Regions from separate parts of the Hydrogenophaga sp. R2 genome, predicted to be linked through region 2. Evidence: predicted binding sites of a transcription regulator. Region 2 holds the regulator's gene; the other holds the start of a gene.
The links. The regulator HrcA, encoded in region 2, represses chaperone genes, less so after heat shock. The targets are predictions, from matches to a motif close to TTAGCACTCNNNNNNNNNGAGTGCTAA.

Region 1 (7,266 bases), on a different contig from region 2:
AAAAAAAGCCCCGCGATCGCTCGCGGGGCTTTTTGCCTTGTGCGGGCTGGCCCGAAGGCCAGAGGCTATTACATGCCCATGCCGCCCATGTCGCCCATGCCACCCATGCCGCCACCCGGCATGGCCGGAGCGTCGTCCTTGGGGGCCTCGGCCACCATGCACTCGGTGGTCAGCATCAGGCTGGCCACGGAGGCGGCGTTCTGCAGAGCGGTGCGGGTCACCTTGGTCGGGTCCAGGATGCCCATCTCGATCATGTCGCCGTAGGTGTCGTTGGCGGCGTTGAAGCCGTAGTTGCCCTTGCCGGCCAGGATGGCGTTGACCACCACGCTCGGCTCGCCACCGGCGTTGGCCACGATCTCGCGCAGGGGGGCTTCGATGGCCTTGAGCACCAGCTTGATGCCGGCGTCCTGGTCAGCGTTGGAACCCTTGATCTCGCCAGCGGCCTGACGGGCGCGCAGCAGGGCCACGCCACCGCCGGCCACGATGCCTTCTTCCACGGCAGCGCGGGTGGCGTGCAGGGCGTCTTCCACGCGGGCCTTCTTCTCCTTCATCTCGACTTCGGTGGCAGCACCGACCTTGATGACGGCCACGCCGCCGGCCAGCTTGGCCACACGCTCCTGCAGCTTCTCGCGGTCGTAGTCGGAGGTGGCTTCCTCGATCTGCACGCGGATCTGCTTGACGCGGGCTTCGATGTCAGCGGCAGCGCCGGCGCCGTCGATGATGGTGGTGTTTTCCTTGCCCACTTCGATGCGCTTGGCCTGGCCCAGGTCGGCCAGGGTCACCTTGTCGAGGGTCAGGCCCACTTCTTCGGCGATGACCTTGCCACCGGTCAGGATGGCGATGTCTTCCAGCATGGCCTTGCGACGGTCGCCGAAGCCGGGGGCCTTGACGGCCACGACCTTCAGGATGCCGCGGATGGTGTTGACCACCAGGGTGGCCAGGGCTTCGCCTTCGACGTCTTCGGCAATGATCAGCAGCGGACGGCCGGCCTTGGCCACCTGCTCCAGGGTGGGCAGCAGGTCGCGGATGTTGCTGATCTTCTTGTCGAACAGCAGCACGAAGGGGTTGTCCAGCAGGGCAGCCTGCTTTTCGGGGTTGTTGATGAAGTAGGGCGACAGGTAGCCGCGGTCGAACTGCATGCCTTCGACGACATCCAGCTCGTTCTGCAGCGATTTGCCGTCTTCCACGGTGATCACGCCTTCCTTGCCGACCTTGTCCATGGCGTTGGCGATGATCTCGCCGATGCTGGAGTCGCTGTTGGCGGAGATGGAGCCGACCTGGGCGATTTCCTTGCTGGTGGTGGTGGGCTTGGAGGCCTTCTTCAGCTCGGCGATCAGGGCTTCCACGGCCTTGTCGATGCCGCGCTTCAGATCCATCGGGTTCATGCCGGCGGCCACGTACTTCATGCCCTCGCGCACGATGGCCTGGGCCAGCACGGTGGCGGTGGTGGTGCCGTCACCGGCGTTGTCCGAGGTCTTGGAAGCGACTTCCTTGACCATCTGGGCGCCCATGTTCTGGAGCTTGTCCTTGAGCTCGATCTCCTTGGCCACGGACACGCCGTCCTTGGTCACGGTGGGGGCGCCGAAGGAGCGCTCGAGCACCACGTTGCGGCCTTTCGGGCCCAGGGTGACCTTGACCGCGTTGGCCAGGATGTTCACGCCTTCAACCATGCGGGCGCGGGCTTCGCCGCCGAAAATGACGTCTTTTGCTGCCATGTTGATTTCTCCGATTCAGTAAATGGGGTGGGTGACGGGGAGAAGGATCACTTCTCGACGACCGCGAACAGGTCGTCTTCCTTCATGACCAGCAGCTCGTCGCCGTCGACCTTGACGGTCTGGCCGCTGTACTTGCCGAACAGGACGCGGTCGCCGACCTTGACGGTCAGGGCCTTGGTCTCGCCTTTGTCGTTCGTCTTGCCCGGGCCGACGGCCAGCACCTCGCCCTGGTCGGGCTTCTCGGCGGCGGCGTCGGGGATGACGATGCCGGAGGCGGTCTTGGTTTCGCTGTCAATGCGCTTGACGATCACTCGATCGGCGAGAGGACGAAGTTTCATTGCATCTCCTGAAAAGGAACGGGTTGGAATGGAGGCTGGAGCCGACCGGGAGGCCGGATCGAGGGAGCTGTGTGCGTGTTAGCACTCATCTCCAGCGAGTGCTAATCATAAGGGTGGGGATGGGCGTTTTCAAGGCCGGGCGGCGAAAAACCGGGCGCTGGTGCGGAACGTCACTCATGTTTCCACCATGCGCCACTTAACATTGAATCGCGTCTGGTGCTAGTAGGCCTGGTCGCGCGCTTGCGCTTCTGGATTCTGCTGACCGACCAGCAGTACCCAACCGCGGCCGCCAGGCCTGCCCTGATCTCTTCCTCCTGCAGCTCCCTGGAGCAGGGCGAGTCTTGTAGTCATGGGTACGGATGAGCTTAAGCTCGGGTGTGTGTAGGGGCAAAGCTCTCCAGCAGGAAGCGTTCTTCCATCGCTAGGACCTGAGCCTTAAGGTCCTTTATGCGTGACTGAAGCTCAACCCCTTAGAAGTCTGCTCACTTTGGATTTGTTCTAGCAAAGCATCTGGGGCCTTAGGCTACTGCTGAACCTGGCGAGGCGCCACTTGCATGCCAAGGGCGTAGAGCCTCTTGGTCATGAACTTCAGATGATCGTGCTGCTCCTGCAGTTTGGCAAGGCGGTCGGCGAGGTCTTGCGCGTGGTGCACATGATAAGAGCCATCAAGATAGTCACTCAGCGCCATTCGCTGTCTTCAGAGTGAGCACGCGTGGATCCTGGTCCGCCCCCTCAATCAGGACGGCCTACTCAGGGCAGCAGGTCGCCCTGACCTCAGTTACTTCAATCGCTTGCCGTCCTCGGCTATAGCGGCTGTTACGCCGATCAATTTCGCCGAACCGTTGTTCCTGGCATACCGGAAACCCCAGGCAGTTTACCTCGGAGCCCAGACTAGATCGTCTTCCGCAAGGAGTACAAATGGATTTGCGATCTTAGGGCATGCGAAGTCCAACCCGATCCCGATACCATCTGGCGCCGGCGTTCCGACTGCAATCGTCTCCTGTTCTGCCCCATTCAACTGAAGACTTTGAATTCGCCCCCACCTAGCAGCACCTGAGGGCTTGGCCACGAAGATGGGCTGGCCAACAGCGAGGTCAAACTCGGGCGGCAACACCACAATAATCGTTCCGTTCTTGAAAGGTCCGTCGCCCTCTACCTGCTCAAGCTTGGTCGCCGCACTAGTAACCATGTGACGCGAATCTAGGTAGCGCCCCACGACCATAGCGAAAAGATCTGTCGAGAGTGCCTCGATGAAATTGATGGTTTCATTCATGCCGTCAACACCCAACAGGTTCGCAGGCTTGCCACCTCGGTGAGCGACCTGATTGCGTCGCTCCACTAAGTCGTTCAATCGTTCCTCGATGACCGTGTGTGGGAGACCATCCGGTGGGGTCACCTCTAGCCCCTGCACTGTCATGTGCCATCGAATCAAGGCGTCTCCACGACGCACCTGCGAGCACATGCCTTCGAGGCCGAGGGGAACGAAGATGTCGTCGATATCGCGGGCGCGAAGGTTGGAATCATGCCAAACCACGGCAGCTTCGTTCAACGCATATGGTGTAACTCCGCTAAGGCAGTTGTACAGGTTTTCCACGACGCTCCCGACAGTAAGTCCCGCGTGCCGCCCTTCACCCAAGCGACCTCGGGCCAACAAGTCCGCACTGTGCTTCAGGTGCTTTGCAGCGAGCTTCTCTGGTAGTTCGGTATACGGTAACCTCCTCGCTTCAAGGCTTGCAAAGGCCGCTGCCAGTGCTTCTACGTATGATTCGAAGATCGCATATAGCGCCACGAAGAAAGCAGCATTGTCAAAGCGACGTCGCAGAGATGTAAATTGACGAGCCTTGGGATCTGTGTTGTTGGCAAGGGCATCACTGATTTGCGTGATTGACGCAACGAAACTCCTCAGTTCGCTCAGCTCTCTCTTGAGTTCATCTAGGGTAGCGCGCACGTGTCGCCTCGAAATCAGTTCCTCGGAAGCCGGGCAATCGCAGCGGCGAAAGCCGCGCCTATCTGTGCATTTCGCTGTTGTGTGTCGGCAAAGTTGGTGCGCCGGCCAGAGAACAAGTCATCGCTCGATTCGTACATGTTCTTCAACTCCTCGCGCAAAAGCTCCTTGCTCTCGATAAGGGCCGCGCGGTGAGATACAACCGCCGGACTGTTGGCTATGTACATCAACGGGTCGTAGACAATCTTCGTTGCACGTCGCGCGGAGGTATTGAGAAGAGTAAAGGCATCGGGGCCCATTACCTGCCAGAGAAATTCTATGGTCGATTCAAACATGAGGCGGTACTGGCCAAGCACCTTATCTGTGAAGCGATTGCCACGCACTAGAAAGAGGTCCAAAAAAGCCGAAATCTTGTTCAGGCCCGCTTTGAATTCGCCAATCTGACGGTAAGCAAAAAACCTGAGTACAAGTTCGACATCTTCCATCTTCTGAAACATGCGGATGCCTGCAAGGGTCGCTTCATCTGTCGCGTCGTCGTGCTCCTGCACTCCATTACCACTTTCAGAATCTGGATCAAGTGGAAGGCCCCACAACCGGCGAAATGTAACATTCTCAGAGAGTTGCAAACACAAGGTGTTTAGAGGGCCACTGTAGATGGCATTGCGCGTCTCCTGGCTGCTGAGCTTTACGCCACCTGAGTTAAGCCGCTCAAACACCAGCTTCTTCAACGTCGCAGCTTGCTCCTCGCTGTCGGCGGTTTCCTGCAGAAGAATAATCGAAGAGATGTAGCGCCGGTCGATGCCGTCGCGCACTTTGGACGGGAGCGTTGAGTATCGGCGCCCTTCCAAATCTGGCCAGTATTCCAAGCCGGTTAGGGCAAACTTGTCGTCGTAAAAATCGCCGAGTGCTGTTAGACGCTGACGACCATCCATGACTTCAAAACGTGCCAGATCCCGCTCGTAGAGAAACACGGGCGGGACCGGCACATTCAGCAAAAACGACTCGATGAGGCGCGACTTACGTGTGTCGTCCCAACGGTGGCGGCGCTGGTAATCGGGATCCAGCATATAGCGCGCTGTGACCTTACCGGACTCGTCCTGCTTGGTCTCTCGCAGCATCTGAAGAATGCCAGCGAGGGGATAGCGGGCCTGTTCAGTGACGATACGAATGTCGCCTTTCGCGTAACGGCTGTTCAGCTCTTCATCCGTAGCCTTGGGCGGAACGGCTTCAGGTTCGAATGAGACACGCTCGCCCTCAAGCAGGAAATCTGTAGCGGGAATGGCCGCCTGGCTACCTCCCCCTTTAGTCTGTTTATTCGTCACGCTAGATCTCTCATTTGGCGCGGCGAGACCTGACGCCGCATATGGTTTGACTAAATGAACCCCCACGGTGAATGTGGAGTGTGGCTTCGCATAAAAAAGGAAATCGCCCACACTGTTGGCTGGATACTCCAAAGCCTGCCACGAGGGCAAAGGTCTTTTCATCAACAACCATTACGACCGGGACGCCAAAATTAATGGGAGCGACGACGTAATGGACATGCGAACCTCAGTTCGGCGTTACTCAATGCCTGACAACGTGGAAATCGTACTCGTCACAGGCACTCGATCCCGCGCGCATCTGCTGAGCTTGGCGCTTACCGGAATGCGCCGAAGAGGCGTTGCGAGCTGACTTGACGTCGAATTCCACGCCCGATAACTCGAACGATTTGTACATCAGCGATTTGGCATCGACGTTTGCCGAGGGGATAACACCGAAGCGGATGTACATATGAAGGTCGTCTGCTTGTGTGTTCGCCATGTTGGCCCAAACCTTGCCTAACGAACTGGCGAAGCTGTCCTGCCCCGTGTGCTCCAACTGCATACCAGCGCTGTAGTCCACAGTCGCCGGCCCTCCTAAGAACCAATTGCGCAACCACTGATCCTGTACGTAGGTCTTCATCCCGTAGTATGGAGGCGACGTTACCACCACCGAGTGCTTTCGGCCTGACGGAAGGCTTGTAGGTACCGTCGAGTCGCCTCGAACGACGTTGGTGTAATCGGCCTTCGGCAGCGCTTTTGATGCGGCGATTAGCTTAAGCTTGCGCTCGAGTGCCTGTAGTACGTCTACCTCTGGCGGTACTAAGTTCCGCTTGGTCCAGAATCTAATTGCGTAATCAGGCTTGGGCGCGAAGGTGCGCGGCATCTGGTTTGAGAAGTAGGAAGCTGCGCCGCTAACCAACAAAGGGCCATGCAAGCAGCCCAACACGGCAGCCCTGAGCATCACGGCTTCATCGGAGTCCTCGAGACCGAGAAGTCCCTCCCGCAGTGCGCAGATATCCCGTAGTGTCTTGCTGTGATACGCAGCCTTGAAGAACTCACTTTGCGGCACGTGCAGAGGCTCGATGGCAAGAATCAGCAACTGCGCTAGGCACAGCGCATCTTCGGCCGAAGAGTTGGAGAGCTTCGCTTTGGCGATTGCCACTGCTACCGGCGACGTGTCGATTCCCCAGCTTTCAAGCCCGAGCATGCGAGCAGCGAACAATGTCGTGCCCCGACCGCAGAATGGATCTACAACTACGGGTTTCGCTGCACTGTGCTTCCGAAGGACCTTCAACGGGTATTCCAAGGGGAACATCGTGAAATACGGACAGATGGCGTTTAGCGCGAAAGAAGGGTTATAGGCAAGAGGGCGCATTTGGGGTATGTGGGGACCACAGAGTGTAGCCCCCATTGTTAACCTACGATAGGGACCCCTTGTTGCTGATTAAGCGTTCTCAGGCCGTTGGATTCGCTAGCCAGTACCGCGCCGCCACAAATCGGAAGCTAGTGGGTTTCCGCTCGCCGTCTGAAGCGGCCGATACGTAAGGACTACTTAAGGCGAGGAGCGGAGGGTGGCGTCGCTCGAGTCAATCCCTGGTGAACTATGTCATCCTTATATGACACTGGCAGATAGTCCAGAAGCCACTGACGTGGCTTGCACCTGACCGGTTGGCGCCGGCGATGACCGTCGAGGTGGGCTGCTCTGGGCCGGCCTCGTGACGGGTACTCACGCTGCGCGGTCGGTCTCTCCTTCTGGTTACATTGTGCCCGTCCATTCCGCGCAGCGCTGGCAGCTCAACCAAACGCCGGTCCAGCCCTTTCTACTTCAACAGCACCCTACAGCTTTCTTCCAGCCGGTATTGCTACTAGTGTTCGAGGCAGTGGTGGGGCCGATCTGGTTCATGGCCTGCACCACCTGCGCCCAGTCCACGCCGATCACCAGCGCCAAGGGCTGGTTATTGCTCGGG
Region 2 (7,266 bases):
ACGGCTTCCGCATCATCGTGCCCGAGCTGACCGACTGCTACACCGCACTCGGCACCCTGCACCAGCTCTACAAGCCGCTGCCCGGCAAGTTCCGCGACTACGTGGCCATCCCCAAGGTCAACGGCTACCAGTCGCTGCACACCACGCTGATCGGGCCGTTCGGCACCAACATCGAATTCCAGCTGCGCACCCATGCCATGGACGTGGTGGCCGAGTCCGGCGTGGCGGCCCACTGGCTCTACAAGGCCAGCGAGCCCAACAGCGACATGTCGCAGCGCCTGGGCACGCAGTGGCTGCAGTCGCTGCTGGACATCCAGCAGGAAACGCACGACGCCAGCGAGTTCTGGGACCACATCAAGATCGACCTGTTCCCGGACGCGGTCTATGTGTTCACGCCCAAGAGCAAGATCATGGCCCTGCCGCGCGGCGCCACGGTGATGGACTTTGCCTACGCCATCCACAGCGACGTGGGCAACCGCACCGTGTCGGCCCGCATCAATGGCGAGGAGCGCCCGCTGCGCACCGAGCTGTCCAACGGCGACGTGGTGGAGGTCATCACCGACGAGAAGGCCCAGCCCAACCCGGCCTGGCTGTCGTTCGTGAAGACCGGGCGCGCCCGTTCCAAGATCCGCCACCACCTCAAGACCGTGGCGCAGGAGCATTCGCTGGAACTGGGCGAACGCATGCTGGGGCAGGCGCTGCGCTCCGAGGGCATCGCCCAGCTGCCGGCGGCCGACGGCGAACACGCCGCCACCTGGGACAAGCTGCTGCGCTTCACCGGCAACCGCACGCGCGAAGAGCTGCTCTCCGACATCGGCATGGGCAAACGCATTGCCAGCATGGTGGGCAAGAAGCTGGCCGTGCTGCTGAGCGAGACCGGCGTCAAGCCCGACACGGTGCTCATCAGCACCGAGCGTTATGCCACCGGCCAGGAAGACAGCCTGGCCCACGGCGTGGTCACGCTGGACGGCAGCGAGGGCCTGTCGGTCCAGTACGCCAGCTGCTGCAAACCCATCCCGGGCGACCGCATCGTGGGCTACCTGGGTCGCGGCGAAGGCCTGGTGGTGCACGCCGAAGACTGCGGCGTGGCGCGCCGGCTGCGCGCGCGCGACGCCGAGCGCTTCCTCGAAGTGGAATGGGCCGACGAGCCGGTGCGCGCGTTCGACACCACCGTGGTGGTGACCGTCACCAACGGCAAGGGCGTGCTGGCCCGCGTGGCCGCGGCCATCGCATCGGCCGAAGGCGACATCACCCATGTGGACATGGGCGACGAGCCGGCCCAGACCGCCACCGACATCCGCTTCTCGGTGGCGGTGCGTGACCGCCAGCACCTGGCCGACGTGCTGCGCAGCCTCAAGCGCACGCCCTCGGTCATCAAGGCCCAGCGCTTCAAGCCGGCCAAGACCTGAGCGCCGGCTCAGGCGGGTGCGGGGTAGCGGACGTCGAGCACTTCGAGCTCCTGCAGTCCGCCGGGCACGGCCAGCTTCACCACGTCACCCACACGCGCCTTGATGAGAGCGCGTGCCACCGGCGAGATCCAGCTGATCTGCCCGCTGGCGCTGTCGGCCTCGTCCACGCCCATGATGGTCACCGTGGTCTCTTGGCCCTGTTCGTCGGCATAGGTGACGGTGGCGCCGAAGAACACCTGGTCGTTGCCGTGGTGCAGCGAGGGATCGACCACCTCGGCGATCTCCAGCCGGCGGGTCAGGAAACGGATGCGGCGGTCGATCTCGCGCAGGCGCTTCTTGCCGTAGAGGTAGTCGCCGTTCTCGGAGCGGTCGCCATTGCTGGCCGCCCAGTGCACGATCTCCACGATCTTCGGCCGCTCCTCGTCCATGAGCTGGAACAGCTCGGCGCGCAGCCGGTCGTAGCCGGGTCGGGTGATGTAGTTCTTGCCACCCGGCGGCAGCGGCGGCAGGCCGCCGGCTTCGTCATCGTCGTCCTGATCGGACTCTTTGGTGAAGGCTTTGCTCATGGAAGGACGGGCATGAACACGATCAACACAGGCAAGAAAAAAGCCTGCAGCTTGTGGCTGCAGGCTTTTTGTAGTGGCGCGGCTGGCAGGATTCGAACCCACGACCCCTTGGTTCGTAGCCAAGTACTCTATCCAACTGAGCTACAGCCGCGAAGCCTTGAAGTATAGCAGCATTTTTGGTGGTTTCGCAAATCGAGACGCGAAACCTGCTGCACGAACACCCCGCATGACGGAGCGGGTTGGTAGGCCGTGTTGGACTTGAACCAACGACCAAGGGATTATGAGTCCCCTGCTCTGACCAACTGAGCTAACGGCCCGAAAGCGGCGGATTGTAGGCGGTTACTTGCCGTGGCTCAGGGCGTTGCTGACCAGCTTGGCGGTCACGTCCACGATCTGGATCATGCGGTCGTAGGGCATGCGCTGCGGGCCGATGACGCCCAGTGTGCCGACCACCTGGCCGTCCACTTCGTAGGGCGCGGTCACGACCGACAGGTCCTCGTAGGGCACCACCTGGCTCTCGCCGCCGATGTAGATGCGCACCCCGTCGGCCTGGGCCGACACATCGAGCAGGCGCACCAGCTGGGTCTTCTGCTCGAACAGGTCGAACAGCCGGCGCAGGTTGCCCATGTCGCTGGAGAACTCGGACACCGACAGCAGGTTGCGTTCGCCGGCCACCACCACCTCGTCCTGACCGGATTCCGGCTCGGCGCCGATGTCGACGGCAGCCTTCATCAGATCGGCGATCTCGCCGCGCAGGGCGTCCAGCTCGGTCTTGAGACGTTCACGCACCGCCTCCATGGTGAGGCCGGCGTAGTGGGCGTTGAGGAAGTTGGCCGCCTCCAGCAGCTGCGACTGGCTGAAGTTGACCTGGGTATGGATGATGCGGTTCTGCACGTCGCCATCGGGCGAGACGATGATGACCAGCACCCGCCGCTCCGACAGGCTCAGGAATTCGATGTGGCGGAACACCGATGTCCGCCGCGGCGCCATGACCACCCCCACGAACTGCGACAGGTTGGACAGCAGGTTGGCCGCATGGCTGATCACGCGGTGCGGCTGGCTGGGGTCGATGTTGGGCGCGGTGATGTCGGGCACCGGCGCCACCAGGCTCTCGCGGCGCACCGTGAGCATGGTGTCCACAAACAGCCGGTAACCGCGCGCGGTGGGAATGCGACCGGCCGAGGTGTGCGGACTGGCGATCAGGCCCAGCTCCTCCAGGTCGCTCATGACGTTGCGGATGGTCGCCGGCGAGAGGTCCATGCCGGTGGCCTTGGCCAGGGTGCGGGAGCCCACGGGCTGGCCGTCGGCGATGTACCGCTCCACCAGGGCCTTGAGCAACAACTTGGCGCGATCGTCGAGCATGGGCGGGATTTTACGGACGGGCGCCGCCCCTGGGGCGCCACATCCCTATGTTGTAATTTGCCCATGCCCTCGCCTGCCCCGTCCCGCCCCGCTGCCAGCCGGCCGCGCCGCCCGCTGCGCTTTGCCCATGTGGTGATCGTCGGCAAGTACCACGCACCGGGGTCGCGCAAGGCGGTGGACGAGATCGCGCACTTCCTGCAGGACGAGGGCTGCGTGGTGTCGCTGGAAGAGCAGACCGCGCTCAACACCGGTCTGAGCAACTTTCCGGCCCTCAGCGTGGCCGCCATCGGCGCGCAGTGCGATCTGGCCCTGGTGGTCGGCGGCGACGGCACCATGCTGGGCATCGGCCGGCAGCTGGCCCGCCACGGCGTGCCGCTGGTGGGCATCAACCAGGGGCGGCTGGGCTTCATCACCGACATCGCCTTCGAGGACTACCGGGATTCGCTGCGCGCCATCCTGCACGGCAACTTCGAGGAAGACTCGCGCGCCTTGATGGCCGCCAGCGTCTGGCGCGACGGCCGCTGCGTGTTCGAGGCCACGGCGCTCAACGATGTGGTGGTCAACCGGGGCGGCGTGGCCAGCATGATCGAGCTGCGGGTGGAGGTGGACGGGCATTTCGTGGCCAACCAGCGCGCCGACGGCCTGATCATCGCGTCGTCCACCGGCTCCACCGCCTACGCGCTGTCGGCCGGCGGGCCACTGCTGCACCCGGGCATCGGCGGCTGGGTGATGGTGCCGATTGCGCCGCACACCCTGTCCAACCGGCCGGTGGTGCTGCCCTACACCTGCGAGATCGCGGTGGAGATCGTCTCCGGCCGCGACGCCAGCGCCAACTTCGACATGCAGTCGCTCACCAGTCTGCTGCACGGCGACCGCATCGTGGTGCGCAAGTCGGAACATGCGCTTCGCCTGCTCCATCCGTCGGGCTGGAGCTACTTCGACACCCTGCGCAAGAAACTCCACTGGAACGAAGGGGGCTGAGCCTGCACGACAATGGCGGTTTGCGACCTGTTGCAGCCCCACCGTCACTCGCCCCACCATGAGCCTTCGACGCATCGCCCTGCGGGATTTCGTCATCGTGCAAAGCCTGGATCTGGACCTGTCGTCCGGCTTCAGCGTGCTCACCGGTGAGACCGGCGCGGGCAAGTCCATCCTGATCGACGCACTGCAGCTGGCCCTGGGCAGCCGGGCCGACGCCGGCGTGGTGCGCGAAGGCGCGCAGCGCTGCGAAGTGGCCGCCGAGTTCGACTGCCCCCCGGCCCTGGCGCCCTGGCTGGACGAGCAGGGCTTTGCCACCGACGACACCCTGCTGCTGCGCCGCACGGTGGACACCGAAGGCCGCAGCCGCGCCTGGATCAATGGCAGCGCCGCCACCGCCACCCAGCTGCGCGCCGTGGCCGACCACCTGGTGGACATCCACGGCCAGCACGCCTGGCAAAGCCTGACCCGGTCGGACGCCGTGCGCGACCTGCTCGATGCCTATGCCGGCACCGACACCACCCCGGTGCGCCAGGCCTGGCAGGGCTGGCGCCAGCACCGCAAGGCACTCGATGCCGCCCGCGAACAACAGGCCAGCCTGCAGCAGGACGCCGAACGCCTGCAGTGGCAGATCGCCGAACTCGACAAGCTCTCGCCCGGTGCGGACGAATGGGCCGAGCTCAATGCCCAGCATGCGCGGCTGGCCAACGCGCAGTCGCTCATCGATGCCACCGCGCTGGCGGTGCAGGTGCTGGACGAAGACGACGGCAGCGCCGCCACGCTCATCAGCCGCGCGGTGTCGGCACTGCAAGGGCTGGTGGCGGTGGAGCCGCGTTTTGCCGCACCGCTGGAATCGCTGGAAGCCGCGCTGGCCCAGGTGCAGGACTCGGTGCACGAGCTGCACCAGCTGCAGCGCCACACCGACCTCGACCCCGCCCGCCTGGCCGTGCTGGACGAGCGCCTGGGCCAGTGGGTGTCGCTGGCGCGCCGCTACCGCCGCCCGCCCGAAGAACTGGCCGCCCTGCACGCGCAGTGGAAGACTGAGCTGGCCGGCCTGGACGCCGCGCTGGACCTGGACACCCTGCAGGCCACCGAGCGCGCCGCCTGGAAAGCATTCGAGGCCGCTGCCCGGAAAGTCAGCCAGACCCGCGAGAAGGCCGCGCCGCGCCTGTCCGAGGCAGTGACCGCCACCATGCAGACGCTGGGCATGCAGGGCGGCCGTTTCGAGGTGGGTCTGTCGCGCCTGGAAGAAGCCCAGGCCCACGGCTGGGAGGCGGTGGAGTTCCGCGTGGCCGGCCACGCAGGCGCCACGCCACGCCCGGTGGGCAAGGTGGCCTCGGGCGGCGAACTCTCCCGCATCGCGCTGGCCCTGTCGGTGGTGACCAGCCAGCTGGGCCAGGCCCCCACGCTGATCTTCGACGAGGTGGATTCCGGCGTCGGCGGCGCGGTGGCCCACACCGTGGGCCGGCTGCTGCAGCAACTGGGCCGCGACCGCCAGGTGCTGGCCGTGACCCACCTGCCCCAGGTGGCCGCCTGCGCCCACCACCACCTGCAGGTCAGCAAGCAGCGCCAGGGTCAGCAGACGCTGAGCACGGTGCAGCCCATCGACCACGAGGCCCGCGTGCGCGAGCTCGCCCGCATGCTCGGCGGCGGCGAGTCGTCCGACATTTCGCTGGCGCATGCGCGCGAGCTGCTGGGCGCATGAACACCACCACCACGCCCCGCCAGCTGGTGCTCATCACCGGCATGTCCGGCTCCGGCAAGTCGGTGGCGCTGGCCGCGCTGGAAGACCTGGGCTTCTATTGCGTGGACAACCTGCCGCCCGAGCTGCTGGCCGCCTTCATGGAGCTGGAGCAGAACCGGCAGGCCCGCCGCGTGGCCGTGGCCATGGACGTGCGCAGTGCCGACGCCCTGCCCGGCCTGCCGAGCAAGCTCCAGAACCTGCGGCAGCGGCAGGACCGGCCGCTGCAGGTCACCTCCATCTTTCTGGATGCCACCACCGACACGCTGGTGCGGCGCTTCTCGGAAACGCGCCGTGCGCATCCGCTGTCGGTGCGGCAGCGGGCCGACGGCGATGCCCAGAACGCGCTGATCGAAGCCATCGAGCGCGAACGCGAACTGCTGGCCGAACTGCGCGAACAGTCGCTGGTGCTCGACACCAGCCTGGCGCGGCCGCTGCAACTGCGCCAGGAGCTGCAGGACCTGGTCGGCCCCGAGGCGCGGCCGCTCACGCTGGTGTTCGAGTCGTTTGCCTTCAAGCGCGGCATTCCCATGGACGCCGATTTCGTGTTCGACGTGCGCATGCTGCCCAACCCGCATTACGAACCCGAGCTCAAGCCGCTGACCGGCCGCGACGCGCCGGTGGCCGAGTACCTGCAGGCGCAGGAAGAGGTGCGGCGCATGCAGGCGCAGATCACCGACTTCCTGGAAGCCTGGCTGCCGTCCATGGTGCGCGACCACCGCAGCTATGTCACCGTGGCACTGGGCTGCACCGGGGGCCAGCACCGCTCGGTGTACCTGGCCGAACAACTCGCGCGGCACTTTGCCGGGCGGTGGACGCTGCGGGTGCGGCACCGCGAATCCGACCACTGGCCCCGCCCCGGCCAGGGCTGAGGCCCGGGCCGCTGCGCCCTCAGGCCTCCAGCCAGGGGCGCACCGGCGCCGGCAGGCCCACCGTGGCCAGCTGGTCGCGCCGCACCCATCGACCGGCATCGTCGCCGCAGGGCACGCCTGCATCGGCCGGCCAGTGCACCGCCACCGGGTGCAGCCGCAGCTCGCGGTGGGTCAGGGCGTGGGCCACGGCATCGCCCTCGTTCAGATGGTCGGCCAGGGCGGGCGGAACCGCCTCCACCAGCGCATCCCGGTTGTCGAACACCGGCGGGCAGAACAGCCCGGCCCAGATGCCGCGCTCCGGTCGCTTCTGCAGCCACAGCTCGGTGGAGCCATCGGCC

Region 1: groES (co-chaperone GroES) is a predicted target of HrcA. The motif match lies at 2,132-2,158, and genes of this name have one in related genera.

The regions. Positions count from the first base shown of each region.
Region 1 covers NZ_JBBHZN010000002.1:237,552-244,817, reverse strand. Annotated here, with positions in the region: gene groL (chaperonin GroEL) at 69-1,715, opposite strand; gene groES (co-chaperone GroES) at 1,763-2,053, opposite strand; gene WD026_RS09645 (MAE_28990/MAE_18760 family HEPN-like nuclease) at 2,928-4,001, opposite strand; gene WD026_RS09640 (DUF262 domain-containing protein) at 4,016-5,320, opposite strand; gene WD026_RS09635 (DNA methyltransferase) at 5,562-6,674, opposite strand.
Region 2 covers NZ_JBBHZN010000001.1:1,491,060-1,498,325, forward strand. Annotated here, with positions in the region: gene WD026_RS07225 (RelA/SpoT family protein) at 1-1,409, shown strand, start outside; gene greB (transcription elongation factor GreB) at 1,418-1,975, opposite strand; tRNA gene WD026_RS07235 (tRNA-Arg) at 2,050-2,126, opposite strand; tRNA gene WD026_RS07240 (tRNA-Ile) at 2,216-2,292, opposite strand; gene hrcA (heat-inducible transcriptional repressor HrcA) at 2,315-3,337, opposite strand; gene WD026_RS07250 (NAD kinase) at 3,401-4,318, shown strand; gene recN (DNA repair protein RecN) at 4,377-6,020, shown strand; gene rapZ (RNase adapter RapZ) at 6,017-6,928, shown strand; gene mutY (A/G-specific adenine glycosylase) at 6,948-7,266, opposite strand, start outside.